2 regions of the Oerskovia sp. USHLN155 genome follow, and region 2 is predicted to be linked to the other one. Evidence: riboswitches for the same ligand, from Rfam matches in the RefSeq annotation. Region 2 holds a riboswitch; the other holds the start of a gene.
The links. Region 2 has a riboswitch for S-adenosylmethionine ahead of WFH32_RS04215 (ABC transporter substrate-binding protein). Riboswitches for the same ligand answer to the same signal wherever they lie in the genome.
Positions count from the first base shown of each region.

Region 1: linked by a shared signal. The riboswitch ahead of WFH32_RS07270 (aminotransferase class V-fold PLP-dependent enzyme) and the one ahead of WFH32_RS04215 (ABC transporter substrate-binding protein) in region 2 are both predicted to bind S-adenosylmethionine.

Region 1 is NZ_JBBCXG010000004.1:203,632-211,488, forward strand. Features, by position in the region: gene WFH32_RS07245 (CocE/NonD family hydrolase) at 1-1,093, opposite strand, end outside; gene WFH32_RS07250 (peptide MFS transporter) at 1,143-2,636, opposite strand; gene WFH32_RS07255 (GNAT family N-acetyltransferase) at 2,741-3,361, opposite strand; gene WFH32_RS07260 (CsbD family protein) at 3,485-3,661, shown strand; gene WFH32_RS07265 (GNAT family N-acetyltransferase) at 3,739-4,569, opposite strand; gene WFH32_RS07270 (aminotransferase class V-fold PLP-dependent enzyme) at 4,651-6,051, opposite strand; SAM riboswitch class IV at 6,093-6,207, opposite strand; gene WFH32_RS07275 (phosphotransferase enzyme family protein) at 6,305-7,111, opposite strand; SAM riboswitch class I at 7,186-7,278, shown strand; gene WFH32_RS07280 (rhodanese-like domain-containing protein) at 7,285-7,749, shown strand; gene WFH32_RS07285 (O-succinylhomoserine sulfhydrylase) at 7,770-7,857, shown strand, end outside.
Region 2 is NZ_JBBCXG010000002.1:282,250-290,106, forward strand. Features, by position in the region: gene WFH32_RS04200 (dipeptide ABC transporter ATP-binding protein) at 1-638, opposite strand, end outside; gene WFH32_RS04205 (ABC transporter permease) at 635-1,639, opposite strand; gene WFH32_RS04210 (ABC transporter permease) at 1,659-2,609, opposite strand; gene WFH32_RS04215 (ABC transporter substrate-binding protein) at 2,721-4,373, opposite strand; SAM riboswitch class IV at 4,671-4,782, opposite strand; gene proB (glutamate 5-kinase) at 4,947-6,089, opposite strand; gene obgE (GTPase ObgE) at 6,335-7,857, opposite strand, start outside.

The sequences.
Region 1 (7,857 bases), on a different contig from region 2:
CGCCCGGCGCTCCCGCGAGCGGGAGGGCCGTGGGACGCACGTGCGGCGACGGCCACCGCTCCTCCCCGACCCAGCGGCCGGGCAGCTCGTCGTAGACCGTGGCGGGCGGCACGGACTCGGTGACCCATGCGCGCAGCACCGGTTCGTCGAGGGCGCCCGTGTCCTCGTCCTTGAGGAACTGGTCCCACCAGCGCAGGGTCTCCTGGAGGAAGCCGATCGAGGGGCCCGGGGGCAGGCCGCGGTCGGGGTACTGGTGCGACCAGGGACCGACGATGCCCCGGACCGGACCGCCCAGGGCGCGGTCGCCGTCGGCCGCCTGGTCCCCTGCGGCGACGAGCCGCAGGACCGTGTCGCGGTAGGGGTCGTTCCACCCGCCGACCGCGAGCACCGCGGCCTTGATCGCCGAGTAGTCCTCGACGACGCTGCCGTGGCGCCAGTAGTCGTCGCGCACCTGGTGGTCGAGCCAGGTGTGGACGAACGGCTCGGTGTGCTCGAGGCGGTCGAGCCACTGCTCCTTCCACCGGTCGCCCACGACGGCCGGGTCCGGGGGCCGGGAGCAGAACGCGAGCATGGTCGCGGCCCACGCGTGCATGTCGACCGCAAGCACCGAGCCGCCCGTGTAGTGGACGTCGTTGTCGTAGCGGTCGTCGGTCGAGCACACCGTGACGATCGCGCGCAGCGCCTCGGGTGCGAGGGCCGCGACCTGCAGGGCGTTGAACCCTCCCCACGAGATGCCGAACATCCCGACCTTGCCGCTGCACCACTCCTGCGACGCGAGCCACTCGACGACCGCGACGCCGTCCGCGAGCTCGGTCGGGGAGTACTCGTCGTCCTGGTGCCCGTCCGAGTTCCCGCTGCCGCGGATGTCGACGCGCACCGACGCGTAGCCGTGGCCCGCGTAGTAGGGGTGACGCTGCGCGTCACGCGGGGCGGTCCAGTCGGACAGCCGGTAGGGCAGGTACTCCAGGATCGCGGGGACGGGCGCGGGGTCGACCGGTCGCCACACGCGCGCGGCGAGGCGCGTGCCGTCGGCGAGGGGTATCCAGTGGTCCTCGACCGTGGTCTCGAACGGGAGCTCGGTCACGTACCGCATGGTCGTTCCTCCGGTGCTGGGTCGATCGGGTGGTGCGGGTGGTGCTGGGTCAGTGGACGGGGTGCATGGTCCGCTTCATCCAGGGCGAGAGGATCAGGACGACGACCGCGACGAGCACGGCCACGGCCCCGTTGAGCGTGAAGTAGAGGCCGTCGGGGATCTCGCCGTAGAACCTGACGGTCTGCGCCTGGATGCCGTTGGCGAGCGCGATCGACAGGAACCACACGGCCATCGACTGGCTCGAGAACGCCGCGGGCGCGAGCTTGGTCGTCGCGGACAGGCCCGTCGTCTGCAGCAGCACGTCACCGAGGCCCAGCAGCAGGAGCGAGGCCAGGAGCCACCACACGGCGATCTTCCAGTCGCCGCTCTGCCCCGTCACGGCGGGCACGAGGACCAGGTAGGACAGCCCACCGAGGAGTGCGCCGATCGCGATCTTCTTGGAGGCGTGCGGCTGCCGCGGTCCGAGCCAGGTCCACAGCGCCGCGACCACGGGCGCGACGAGCACCTCGACGCCACCGAGGAACGAGCTGAACCAGGCCGCGGGGGCCTCCCACCCGAAGATCGTGCGCTCGACGTGCTGGTCGGCCAGCAGGATCAGGACGCTGTACGCCTGGAACAGCACGAAGTTGAACGCGACCGACGCGAACCACAGCACGAGGAACGGGCGCAGCCTGCCGCGCTCCTCGCCAGTCACGCGCGGGCTGCGGAACATGACGGTGAAGTAGACGATCGGCGCGGCCATCGCGACCACGGTCAGCGCGTCGACGACGCCCGCGATGCTGAGTCGCCCCACGAGCGCGAGCCCGACGGCGAGGACCACCACCCCGGCCGCGACCCCTCCCAGGATCCACAGGGTCCGGCGCATCACGGCCGGCGGCAGGGGCGCCTCGGGGCCGCGCCCGTGCCCGGGGACGTGCTTGCGGCCCACGACGTACTGGACCACTCCGGCGGTCATGCCGATCGCGGCGGCCGAGAAGCCCCAGTGCCAGCCGACGTCGGCGCCGAGCCATCCCGTGACGAGGGGGCCGAAGAACGCCCCGACGTTGATGCCCATGTAGTAGAGCGCGAACCCGGCGTCCCGGCGCTCGTCGGTGGTCGAGTAGAGCTTGCCCACGAGCGTCGACACGTTGGGCTTGAGCAGGCCCGTGCCCAGGCTGATGAGGACCAGGCCGAGCCACGTCGAGAGCTCGGCGGGAATCGCCATGGTGTAGTGCCCGCACGCGATGAGGATGCCGCCCCACAGGACCGCGCGGTACGAGCCCAGGACCCGGTCCGCGATCCACCCGCCGCCGACCGAGACCAGGTAGACCATGGTCCCGTACCCGGCCGCGATCGAGGCCGCGGGCCCGGCGGCCATGCCGAGCCCGTCGTCCGCGACCGACGCGGTGAAGAACAGGACGAGGATCGCCTGCATCCCGAGGAAGGAGAACCGCTCCCAGACCTCGAGGCCGAACAGGGTCGAGAGGCCTCGGGGGTGCCCGAAGAAGGCTCTGTCGTCGGGGTCGACCGCGGGTCCTGCCGGTCGCGCGTCCTCGGTCGTCAACAGCCCTCCAGCGCTCGGTCAGCCCGTCGCAGGTCCGCGGAGGCATCCTTCCAACCTAAGGAGGTTCGGGCGAAGAGGCCACAGGGGCGCCTCAGGTCGGCCCGTCACCTCGCCCGCCGCGCGGTGCCCAGGCGATGCAGCCGCTCCAGCAGCCCGTCGCGGACCCCCGGCCACTCGTCCGCGAGGATCGAGAAGTAGGCGGTGTCGCCGCGCGACCCGTCGGGCGCGACGCGGTGGCTGCGCAGCACCCCCTCGGGTACGGCCCCGAGGCGCCGGATCGCCGCGATGGACCGCGCGTTGCGCGCGTCGGCCCGCAGCGCGACGCGCTCGACGTCGAGCACCTCGAACGCGTGCCGCAGCAGCAGGTACTTGCACGCCGGGTTGGTCACGCCGCCCCACCAGGGTCGGTCGTAGAAGGTCGATCCGAGCTCGACGCGCCGCTGGGCGGGCGACCACTCGTAGAGCGAGGTGCTGCCGCGGACGCACGTGGCGCCGTCGGGCGCGGACCCCGGAGCCACCGGCCCGACGACGGCCCACGCCAGGCGCCCCGGCGCCGCCACCGCCTCGCGCACGTAGGCGGACATCGCTGACGTACCGCGCGGCGTAGGCGATGACATCCCCGCCCACAGGGCGTCGTCGACGAACGCGCCGAGCGCGGGCGCGTGCTGCGCGGCGAGCGGCTCGAGCCGCAGCCCGAACCCTTCCAGGACGACGTCGTTCTCCATCCGGTCATCCTGCCCGACCAGTTGTGAAGGTCTCGTGGACCGCCCGTCACCCGAGATGCGAGTCCCCGCGACCCCTGCCTACGGTCGTCGGGAAGCAGCCACCACCACCGAGGGAGGAACCCCATGGGACTGGGAGACAAGATCAAGCACGGTGCCGAAGAGGCCAAGGGCAAGGTCAAGGAAGGCGCCGGCAAGGCGACCGGCAACGAGCGCCTCGAGGCCGAGGGCCACGCTGACCAGGCGAAGGCCAACGTCAAGCAGGCCGGCGACGACGTCAAGGACGCCTTCAAGAAGGACTGACGCCCCGACGAGGACCGCCCCGGGACCCGCTTGCGGGTCCCGGGGCGGTGCTGTGGACAGGGTGGACGCGGCGAAGGTCAGAGCGCGATGACCGGGGGCAGGTCGGGGACCGCGGCGAGGTCGCCCGGGCCGGCCGCGACCACGACGTCGAAGCCCCCTCCGAGCGGGACCTCGCCGACGGGCGGCACCACGGTGAGGACCGGCGGCCCCACAGGCACCGCGGCACCGAGCGCCCCGGCATCGGGCTCCCCGGCATCGGTCAGCCCGACCGGGCCGAGCACGGGCACGATGCGCGGGCTCGCGATGCGGTCGAGCAGGCCGAGCTCGACGCCCGCCCACTCGTGCGCCAGGATCGAGAAGCACACCGAGTCGGCACGGGTCCCGTCGGGCGCCGTGCGATGACCCCGCATGACGCCCTCCTCGTAGGCGCCGAGGCGACGCATCGCGGCGAGCGAGCGCGCGTTGCGCGCGTCCACCCGGAACCCCACGCGGTGCACGTCCCACGACTCGAACGCATGTCGGAGCAGCAACCATTTCGAGACCGGGTTGACGAGGCTCCCCCACGTGGAACGGGCGTAGAAGGTCCGCCCGATCTCCACGCGCCTGTCGTCGAGCGACAGGTCACGGAAAGCGGTGCTCCCCACCACGAGACCCGAGCCCGCGTCGACGACGGCGAAGGCCGTCAGCGCGCGGGTGGCGCGGGTGTCCTCGATGAAGTTCACCATCCCGACCTCCCCCTCGGGGAGGGTCGTACTCATGCCTGCCCACATCGACGGATCGACGATCTGGGCCAGCGCACCGGCGTGCGCGACAGCCAGGGGTTCGAGGCGGAACCCGTGGCCTTCTAGGTGGACATCGTGCTGCACAGCGCATATCAGAACACACGCAGGCGTCGCCGCCAAGACCACGGAGCGGTCGTTCGTGAACGACGAGGTGACGCCCCGGTGAACGTTGCGCTCCAGGCAACGTCTTCGCAGGTCAGAGGGTACTCACGCGGGGGCTGGTCCGCAGCCCACGGCGGCCGTGATGTTGCCTGCGGCGGCCGTCGCGAACAGGCCCGAGAGCCCCGCGACCTGCAGGAGCGGACGCGGGTCGTCGCTCACGACCCAGCAGCCGTCCACGACCTCGTACCGGGCCTTGGCCCCCTCGCTCACCCAGGTGCGCAGCGCGGTGACGAGACGGTCGATCTCCTCGCCCGTGGTGCCCACCCCGATCGACGCCCGGATCGCCCCGGCCGGGAAGCCCAGCCGGGCCAGGAGCGGGTGCGCGCAGAAGCGGCCGTCGCGCACGCCGATGCCGTGCTCGGCCGACAGGTAGGCCGCGACCAGCCCCGCGTCCGAGCCGTCGACCGAGAACGTCACGACCCCCACCGGGTCGACGGCGTCGGCCCAGGCCCGCACGACGCGCACGCCGTCGATCGCCTCCAGCCCCTCGACGAGGCGGGCCCGCAGCTCGGTCTCGTGCGCGACGAGCTCGCCGGGCTCGAGGGCCGCGAGCGCGTCGCACGCCGAGGCGAGCGCGACCGCGCCGATCACGTTGGGCGACCCGGCCTCGTGCCGTGCCGGGGCGCTCTGCCACGTGGTGCCGTCGAGCGTCACGTTGCGCACCGCCCCGCCACCGGCGAGGTAGGGCGTGCCGGAGTCGAGCCAGTCGCGGCGCCCGACGAGAGCGCCCGCACCGAACGGCGCGTACGTCTTGTGCCCCGAGAACGCGACGTAGTCCACGTCGCTCGCGGCGAGCGAGACGCCCCGGTGCGGGACGAGCTGGGCGCCGTCGAGCAGGACGCGCGCGCCGGCGTCGTGCGCCGCGGCCACGACCGCGGCGAGCGGCAGCGACTCGCCCGTGACGTTCGACGCCCCCGTGACCGCGACGAGCGCGTACGGGAAGCGGGCGAGCTCGGCGCGCAGGCCCGACAGGGTCTCGGCGACCGTCGCTCCACCGACGAGGACCGTGGCCCCGCCCGTGCGCTGCCAGGGCAGGAGGTTCGCGTGGTGCTCGACGTCGAGGACGAGCACGCGCCCCGGCGAGCCGTCCGCCTGGACCGGGACGCAGCCCGCGAGGAGGTTGAGGGAGTCCGTGGTGTTGCGCGTGACGATCGTGACGTCGTCCTCGCGCGCGCCGACGAACGCGCCGATGGTCTGGCGGGCGGCCTCGTAGAGGGCCGTCGACACCTGGGAGAGGTAGCCCGCGCCGCGGTGCACGCTCGCATACAGCGGCAGGACCTCGTTGACCCGGTCGGCCACGACCTGGAGCGCCGGGGCCGAGGCCGCGACGTCGAGGTTCGCGTACGGGACGCTGCGCCCGTCGACGAGGGGGACCAGGGTGTCGCTGCCCACGACGGGCAGCACGGCACACGAGGTGGGTGCTTCGATGACTGCGTGTGCGCTCATGGCACGTCCTCCGGTGGTCGTCGGAGTTCGCCGTGCCGGCCCCTCCGCGCTTGCCCCCCTCCAGATAGAGAGGGACCTGGTCGTCACCCGGGGCACCCCACCGCGGAGGAGGGTTGCCGGCCAGCAAACCGGGGTTTTGCGCTGGCACTCATGACCTGGTGTCCAGGATGGTCGAGGCCCGCAGAGCGTGTCAACCGGTGGGCACCGCGTCTCGGATGGTGGTCAGTGCGGTCTGTCAGGCGGGCGGGCCGGCTCAGCGGGGCGACGCGTCCGCGAGTGCCTGGACACGTCGCGCGTCGGCCCGGTACATGGTCGCGTGCGCCCGGAAGTCGTCGCGTCCGGTCGCGGCCGCACGCTCGTCCGTGAACGCCGCGAGCTCGTCGAGGCGAGCGACCACGACGGTCAGGACCTCGCGACGCGAGTACGGCATCCCGTACGCGCAGACCAGGGTGTCGAGCCGCGCCAACGGGTCCAAGCGCCCGACGGCGTCGCCCCCCTCCCCCTCCGCGGCATCCGCCACGAGGGGCGCGAGCCGGTAGCCCAGGTAGGCCAGGTCCCAGATCCGGGGGCCGGGGCTCGCGGTGTCGAAGTCGATGAGCCCGACCACGACCCCGTCGCGGAAGACCAGGTTGTACGGGGCGACGTCGTTGTGGCACACGACCTCGGCGGGCTCGTGCGGTGCGGTCTGCCAGACGGGTGGCGCGGGCGCACCGCCCGCGGCGAGGAACCCGACGCTCGCGTCGTGCACGCGCCGCAGCAGCGCGCCCGCGTCACGGAGCACCGACTCGTCCCAGACCCACTCGGGCAGCGGGTAGTGCGCGACGTCACCGGTGAGGAAGGACAGCACCTCGCGGCCCTGGTCGTCGGTCCCCAGCGGCTCGGGCACCTCGGTGACGCCCTGTGCTCGCAGGTGCCGCAGGAGCGCCTGGACCGTGGGCGTCCAGGGCCCTGCGGTCCGCCGGACGGTTTCACCGCGCCGCACCACGGTCGTCGAGTTCCCTCCGGCCAGGAGCTCCTCGGCCTGGTCGGGCGCGCGGTCCGGTTCGGGGAGGTGGCTCATGGGCAGGAACCTAGCCCGACCACCCTGCGAGACACCTGTTCTTTTCCGTGGTCACGGTGGCGTACGATCCGACGCAACCATCCAGAGCGGCTGAGTGACTTGGCACGATGACGCCGCAGCAACCCCCCGGTGACGGGCGAGGGTGCTACCGCCACGACCGATGGAGGATCACCATGAGTGCCCCCGACCGCGCGACCGCTGCCCCGGTCCCCGACGCCCGGCCCGCCGACGGCTACGCCGGCGACATCACGCCCCAGCAGGCGTGGGCCCTTCTCCAGAGCGACCCGAGCGCCGTCCTCGTGGACGTCCGCACCGACGCCGAGTGGCGCTTCGTCGGGATCCCCGATCTTGCCTCGACGGGCCGTGAGCCCGTCCTGACCCAGTGGGTCGACGTCACGGGCCGCCCCAACGCGGCGTTCGTCGCGGAGCTCACCGCGGCCGGGTTGAGCCCTGAGCGTCCGGTCGTCTTCCTGTGCCGCTCGGGAGCCCGCTCGATCGGCGCGGCCAAGGCCGCGACCGCCGCGGGGCTGGGTCCCGCGTACAACGTCCTCGAGGGCTTCGAGGGAGGGCTCGACGACGCCGGTCACCGTGGCTCCGACGGCTGGCGCGCCGCGGGCCTGCCCTGGACGCAGTCGTGAGCGCCGCGACCGGGGACGGCGTGCTCCGCATCCCCGCCGGCATCCCGGGCGGCTCGGGGCGAGGCCCGCTCCCCCGCTCGGTCCGCCCCGACACGCTCGCCGTGCGCG
Region 2 (7,857 bases):
GTGCCGAGCGTCGAGCGCAGCAGCTCGATGTGGTCGAGGATGCGGCGCTGGACCGTGACGTCGAGCGCGCTCGTGGGCTCGTCGGCGATCACCAGGTCGGGCCCGGCGGCGATCGCGATCGCGATGAGGACGCGCTGGCGCATGCCGCCCGAGAGCTGCGACGGGTACTGCCTGGCGCGAGCGGCCGGGTCGTCGAGGCCCGCCTTCTCCAGGAGGTCGACCGCGCGCCTGCGCGCCTCGCGACGACGAGCGAGGCCGTGGATCACGAGGACCTCCGCGACCTGGTCGCCCACGCGCTGGACCGGGTTGAGCGAGACGGTCGGGTCCTGCGGGACCAGGCCGATCCTGCGCCCGCGCACCTCGCGCCACTCGCCCTCGCTCAGCCCGGTCAGGTCCTGGCCGCCGAACCGGATCGTGCCCGACGTGCGGCGACCACCGCGCGGCAGCAGGTTGACGACCGCGTGGGCCGTGGTGCTCTTGCCGGACCCCGACTCGCCCACCAGCGCGACGACCTCGCCCGCACGGACCTGGAGCGAGACCCCGTCGACGGCGGGCGCGTCACCTCCCGCCGTCGTGCGGTAGCCGACGCGCAGGTCCTGGACGTCCAGCAGGACGTCGTCGTGCACGGGGACGCTCATCGGTCCTCTCCGTCCTTCTCGAGCGATCGGGAGATGCGGTTGGCCGACAGCACGACCGCGACGATCACGAGCCCCGGCAGCGTCGTGAGCCACCACGCGGACGCGAGGTAGTCGCGGCCGCCGGACACCAGCGCGCCCCACTCCGGGGTCGGCGGCGCGGCCCCGTAGCCCAGGAAGCTCAGGGCCGAGATCGCGAGGACGGACGACCCCAGCTCGAGCGCGGTCAGCGCGACCACCGGGCCCGCCGAGTTGGGCAGGATGTGACGGCGCAGCACCGTGTACCAGCGCACGCCCGACGCACGGGCGGCCTCGACGTACGTCGTCGACGACGTCCGCAGCGCCTCCGCACGCATCACGCGCGCGAACGCCGCGATCGTCGTGATGCCGACCGCGATCGCCACCTTGACCGTGCCGAACCCCAGCACCGTGATGATCGCGAGCGAGAGCAGCAGGCTCGGCACCGCGAGCAGCACGTCGACGACACGCCCCACGACGTCGTCGACCCACCCCCGCAGGAAGCCTGCGAGCAGGCCCAGCAACGAGCCGACCGACAGTCCCAGTGCGACCGCGATCACGGTCGCGCTCAGCGACAGCCACGAGCCGTGCACGACCCGGGCGTACACGTCGCGACCCAGGTGGTCCGTGCCGAACAGGTGCTCCGCGCTCGGCGCCTGCAGGCGGTCCGTCGGGACCCCCGTGATCGGGTCCTGGGCCGCGAAGACGCCCGGCGCGAGCGCCCACGCGACCACGAGCAGCAGGAACAGCACCGCGAGCAGCAGGCCGGGGCGGCGCAGCACCGCGAGCCCCGACCGGCCGAGCGTGCGCGCCGACGAGCGCACTCCCCTGGTACGCCGGTGCGCGGCCTCGAGCGGGGCCGGGCCGGCGAGGGCCGCATGCGCGTGCGGCGCATCGGGCCCGGCCGGCGCGTCCGGCCCGTCCGGCGCGGACACGTCCGGGGGCAGCGTCTCCGGGACGGTGTAGGTGTCGAGTCGTGCGGTCATGATGTCCTCCTCCGTGCCCTCACGCCGCGGCGGAGGGCTGGCGGGTGGTGATCCGGGGGTCGAGCACGGGGTAGAGCAGGTCCACCAGCAGGGTCACGACGACGAAGACCACGGCCGAGAAGACCACGATCGCCTGGACCACGGGCACGTCCTGCTGGTTGACCGCGGTCACCGTCAGCCGACCGACGCCGGCCCGGGAGAAGACCGTCTCGGTCACGACCGCACCGGCCAGGAGCCCCCCGACCGTCACCCCGAGCACCGTGAGCGCCGGGATGGAGGCGTTGCGCAGGGCGTGACCGAAGTGCACGCGGGCCCGCCCCGCCCCCTTGGCCCGGGCGGTCTCGACGTAGGGCTCGGCCAGGGTCTGGCGCAGGCTGCGCGAGAGAACCTGCGCGAACGCGGCGCTCGCGGGGATCGCGAGCGTGAACGCCGGCAGGACGAGGCTTTCGAAGCCCTCGTTCCCCATGGCGGGGAACAGCCTCAGCTCGAACGAGAACCACTGGAGCAGGAGCAGCCCCACCCAGAACGTCGGCAACGAGATGCCCAGGGCAGGCAGCGACGTGAGCGTGTGCCGGAGCCAGCGGGCACGCGGGTAGGTGCTCGCGAGCGCGAGCGCCGCTCCCCCGGCGAGCGCGAGACCCAGCGCGAGGGCCGTGAGCTGCAGCGTGGGGGGCAGGGCCTCGGCCAGGAGCTTCGTGGCGGGCGCCCCCGAGGAGAAGGAGCGCCCGAAGTCCAGGTGCAGCGCGCCCCAGAGACCGTGCGCGTACTGGACCAGGACAGGGCGGTCGAGCCCCTGCTCGGCACGCAGGCGCGCGACGAGCTCGGGGTCCGAGAGATCGCCGTCGGCTCCGGCGGCCTTGATCGAGGCCGCGTCGCTCGGCAGGACGTAGAGCAGGAAGAAGGAGATCGTGAAGGCCGCCCAGAGGACGAAGCCTCCCTGCCCCAGGCGGCGGGCGATGTACCGGCCCATGGTCGGCTCCTCTCGGGTGGTGACGTGCAGGTCGTGACGCGCGGTTGGACGGATCGGTCGCGGGAGCGCCGGCTCGGCGGGACACGCGACGCGTCCCGCCGAGCCGCTACCTCAGTCCTGCTGGACCCAGGCGCCGTAGAAGTCGAGGCGGGTCGACGCCTCGAAGCCCAGGCCGTGGACCGTGTCGGCCGCCGCGATCGTCGTCGAGAGCTCGTAGACCGGGATCGCGTGGCCCTCCTGCACCAGGAGACGCGCAGCCTGGGTCACGAGCTCCTGCCGCTCGGCCGGGTCGGTCGACGCGGCCGAGCGATCGAGCAGCACGTCGACTTCCTCGGGTGCCCGCTTGTTGATGTTGCGCGCGTTGGCCGAGAAGATCGTGCGCAGCACGTCGGGGTCCGAGCGCGTCAGGTTGTAGTAGTCGAAGTCGAAGTCTCCGGACTTCTTGAGCTCGGTGGACTCGGCGACCGTGACCTGCTTGAGCTGGAGGTCCACACCGATCTTCGCGAGCTGCTGCTGGACGAGCTCGAGCGGCTCGGCCACCTGCCAGAACGTGACGGTGGTGGACAGCCGCTGTCCGTCCTTGACCCGCACGCCGTCGGCACCCTTGACCCAGCCGGCGTCGTCGAGGAGCTCTTCCGCACCGTCCGGGTCGTACGCCAGGTCGTCCGAGACGTCGGCCCACAGCGGGGTCGAGTGCGACAGCACGCTCGTCGCGGGCTCGTCCTGCGGGGTCAGCAGGGTCGCAGCGATCTCCTCGCGGTCGATGCCCTTGCTGATCGCCTGCCGCACTGCGGGGTCGGCGGCGAGCGGTCGCGACTCGTTGGGGAAGAGGTTGAAGACGACGCCCGGGTTCGCCCGGTACGCGAGCCAGAAGCCGTTGCCGTCGAACTGCGGCAGGTCGACCGTGCTGATGGCCGCGGTCGCGTCGATCTGGCCCGAGAGCAGGCTGCCGGTCCGCACGCTGGCCTCGGGCACGAACTTCACGGTCACGGTGTCGAGGTACGCCTCACCCGTGTGGTCGTCGGCCCCGGAGGCCCAGTCGTAGCCGGCGACCTTCTCGAGCACGACCTCCTGGTCGAACGTGTACGACTTCACCGCGAACGGCCCGGAGCCCACGAACTTCCCGGCGCACCGGTCCTCGACGCTGAGCGCGGCGGACGCGGGCGAGAGCAGACCGAGCGAGAAGGTCGAGGACGCCTGGAGGAACTGAGCGCTGGGGGCTGAGAAGTCGACCCGCACGGTGCGGGGGTCCACGACCGTGGTCCCCTCGTACCCGACGAGGTAGGCCGAGCCGAGCGAGGCCGCTGCCCCGAGCTCGACGATCTTGTCGAAGTTCGTCTTGACGGCGGCCGCGTCGATCGGCGTGCCGTCGGCGAACGTCGGCCCCTCCCGGAGCGTGAACGTGAAGCTCGTCGCGTCCGCGTCGACCTCCCAGCTCTCGGCGAGCCACGGCAGGATCTCCCCCGTGTCCGGGTCCTGCGCGGTGAGCGAGGCCACGGTCTGACGGGCCGAGGCGATCGCGTCGTTGTTCCCGACCTGCTGCGGGTCGATGCAGTGCGAGTCGACCGTGACCGCGAAGGTGAGGTTGCCGCCCGGGACGGGCTCCGCCGTCGGACCGGGGGACGTGCCGTCCGCCGTGCTGCCGCCACCGGTGCCGCACGCCCCGAGCAGGAGCGCCGTCGCGGCGAGGGAGGCCGCGGCGAGCGCGCGGCGGGACGGGGCCGTACGGCCGCCGGGGCCCGAGGGCCAGGTCGAGAGGGACATGCGAGAGGTGCTCCTTCGGTCGTGCGCGCCGTCGGACCGGCAGTGCCGGGGCGCTGAGGGGTCGCCGACGGACCGTGGGTGCGTCGGATCGACGCCGGGCTCACGGCGAGCGGCGGTGGGGAGCCGTCGAGGGGACGGCGGAGGGGGGACGCGGGGTGTCGGCCGTGCGTCAGGTGCAGCGGGGGTTCAGCAACGTGTCAGCGACAACAGGGCGCGAGGGGTCTGGCTCCGCCGAGGCGGCACACCGCCCTGCGGTCGTGCTCCTGTTCCGTCCCGAGTGCGCGCATCGCCCGTTCCTCCGTGTGCTTACCGCGCCCGACGGGTCGCGGTCAGGTACCACCCGGAGCACCCCGTCACGTCGAAGGGTTGCTGGCCAGCGAGCCGGGTCTTGGCGCTGGCGCTCTTCACCTGCCGCACAGGAAAGCCTCCCGGGGGCGAGGAGTCAAGGGGTGAGAGCGCCGTCCCACGCATTGAGACGCCGGGAGCGCGAGACGGGGCCCGTCGACCCGGGTCGGGGTCGGCGGGCCCCGTCAGGGGGCGCGCGAGGGGCGCGTCGGCCGCGACGAGCCGCGCTCAGGACGCCTTGCGCTTGCGCCCCACGAGCACGAGGTCGTCGCGGTGCACGATCTCCCGGTCGTACCCCTCGCCCAGCCTGTCGCGCAGCTCGTGCGTCGAACGCCCGAGCAGGTCCGGGATGTCGCTCGAGTCGAACGCGACGAGGCCGCGCGCGATCACGCGCCCGTCGGGCGCGACGAGCTCGACGGGGTCGCCGGCGTCGAAGTCGCCCGTGACGCCGACCACGCCCGCGGGCAGCAGCGACGCGCGTCCGCCCAGGACCGCGGTGACCGCTCCCTCGTCGAGCTCGAGGCGCCCGCGCGTGCGGGCGGCGTGCGCAAGCCACAGGCGCCGGCGCGTCGTGCGCTTGCCGGTCACCGCGAACCACGTCCCGACCTCGCGCCCCGCGAGGGCGCCCTCGGCGTGCGCGGCCTTGGTCAGGACGACCGGGATGCCCGAGCCCGTCGCGATGCGCACCGACTCGAGCTTGGTGAGCATGCCGCCCGTCCCGATCGAGCTGCCGCGGCCGGTGACCTCGATGCCCTCGAGGTCGAGCGCGGACCGGACCTCGCGGATCCGCTGGGTGCCGGGGCGCGAGGGCGGCCCGTCGTACAGGCCGTCGACGTCGGTCAGCAGGACCATCGCGTCGGCGCGGACCAGGTGCGAGACCAGGGCAGCGAGGCGGTCGTTGTCACCGAAGCGGATCTCGTCCGTCGCGACCGCGTCGTTCTCGTTGACGACCGGCACGATCCCCAGGTCCAGCAGACGCTCGAGCGAGCGCTGCGCGTTGCGGTAGTGCCCGCGGCGGATGGTGTCCTCGGCCGTGAGGAGCACCTGGCCCACGCGGATGCCGTACTCGGCGAACGCCTGGGCGTAGCGGGCGACGAGGAGGCCCTGGCCCACCGAGGCCGCGGCCTGGGCCGTCGCGAGGTCGCGAGGTCGTGCGCTCAGGCCGAGCGGTCCGATCCCCGCGGCGATCGCCCCCGACGTCACGAGCACGACCTGCCCGCCCGCTGCGTGGCGGGCCGCGATCACGTCGACGAGCGCGTGGAGGGCAGGGACGCTGAGGTGCCCGTCCGGTCCGGTGAGGGAGGAGGAGCCGATCTTGACGACGACCCGGTGGGCCGTGGCGACCTGGGAGCGTGCGGAGAGCGCATTCACGGGCTCATCATCCCGCGCCGGGCGCCCGGACGGGGCGCCGTTTCAGCGTGTGACACCTCACGGTGGGAGGGCGTGGGCACCTGCTCCCCCGCCGGCCCGACGACGCCGCTCCCCTCCGGGCGCTCGTCTCGCCCGCCCGCAGGGTCGGCACCACCCGGGGACGCCGCAGGGCGGGCACGACCCGAGGGCCGTACCCGCCCTGTGGGCGGACGTGCGATGTCGACGACCCGTCGACCCGTACGGGGTCAGTCCTGGTCGGGGTCCGTCCAGTGACCGGACTCGCGCTCGGTCCACAGCTCGGCACGGGCCTCGGCCTTGGCGTCCATGCGCTCGGTGTACTCGCGACGCTTGTCCGAGCGCGTGGGGCGGGAGGTGTCCTCGAGCCGCAGGTCGGAGCCGCGCGGGCCGCCGAGGAGCTCGGAGCCCGTGATGAGCGTGGGCTCCCAGTCGAACACGACAGCGTTCTTGTCCGAACCGATGCGTACCTCGTCGCCCGCGACGGCACCGGCCTTGAAGAGCTTCTCCTCGACGCCGAGGCGTGCGAGACGGTCCGCGAGGTAGCCCACGGCCTCGTCGTTCGAGAAGTCGGTCTGGCGGACCCAGCGCTCGGGCTTGGAGCCGCGGACCTCGTAGTAGAAGCCGGTCTCGGCGCCACCCTTGCGGGTCACGGTGAAGCCCGCGTCGTCGACAGCCTTGGGGCGCAGGATCGTGCGCGCCGGCGCGGGAGCCGGGGCGTCACGGCGAGCCTGGTCGACGAGCTCGGCGAGCGCGAACGTCAGGGGGCGCAGGCCCTCGTGGCTCGCGGTCGAGATCTCGAAGACGCGCAGGCCGCGGGCCTCGAGGTCGGGGCGCACGAGCTCGGCGAGCTCGCGGGCCTCGGGCACGTCGATCTTGTTGAGCACCACGAGGCGCGGGCGCTCGTTGAGCGGGAGCCGGGCCCCTTCGATGTCGAGGTCGCCCGCGTAGGCGTCGAGCTCGGCCTCGAGCGCCTCGAGGTCGGAGATCGGGTCACGACCGGGCTCGAGCGTCGCGCAGTCGAGCACGTGCACGATCACGGCGGTGCGCTCGATGTGGCGCAGGAACTCGAGGCCGAGCCCCTTGCCCTGGCTCGCGCCGGGGATGAGGCCGGGGACGTCGGCGACCGTGTAGCGCGAGTCGCCCGCCTGGACCACGCCCAGGTTGGGGACGAGGGTCGTGAACGGGTAGTCGGCGATCTTGGGCCGGGCCGCGGAGATCGCGGCGACGAGCGAGGACTTGCCGGCGCTCGGGAAACCGACGAGCGCGACGTCGGCGATCGACTTGACCTCGAGGACGAAGTCGGCCTCCTCGCCGGGCTCGCCGAGCAGCGCGAAGCCGGGCGCCTTGCGGCGCTGGGAGGCGAGCGCGGCGTTGCCGAGGCCACCCCGGCCACCGGCGGCGGCGACGTACTCGGCACCCTCGCCGACGAGGTCGGCCAGGACGTTGCCGTCCGTGTCCTTGATCACGGTGCCGTCGGGCACGCGCAGGATCAGGTCCCCGCCGTTGGCGCCCGCGCGGTGGTCGCCCATGCCCTGGGTGCCGGAGGTCGCGTGGCGGTGCGGCGAGTGGTGGAACTCGAGGAGCGTCGTGGTCTGGGAGTCGACGACGATCCGCACGGTCCCACCATCACCCCCGTTGCCGCCGTCAGGGCCGGCGAGCGGCTTGAACTTCTCCCGGCGGATGGAGGCGCAACCGTTGCCGCCGTCACCGCCGGAGGCGTGCAGGACGACGCGGTCGACGAACGTGGCCA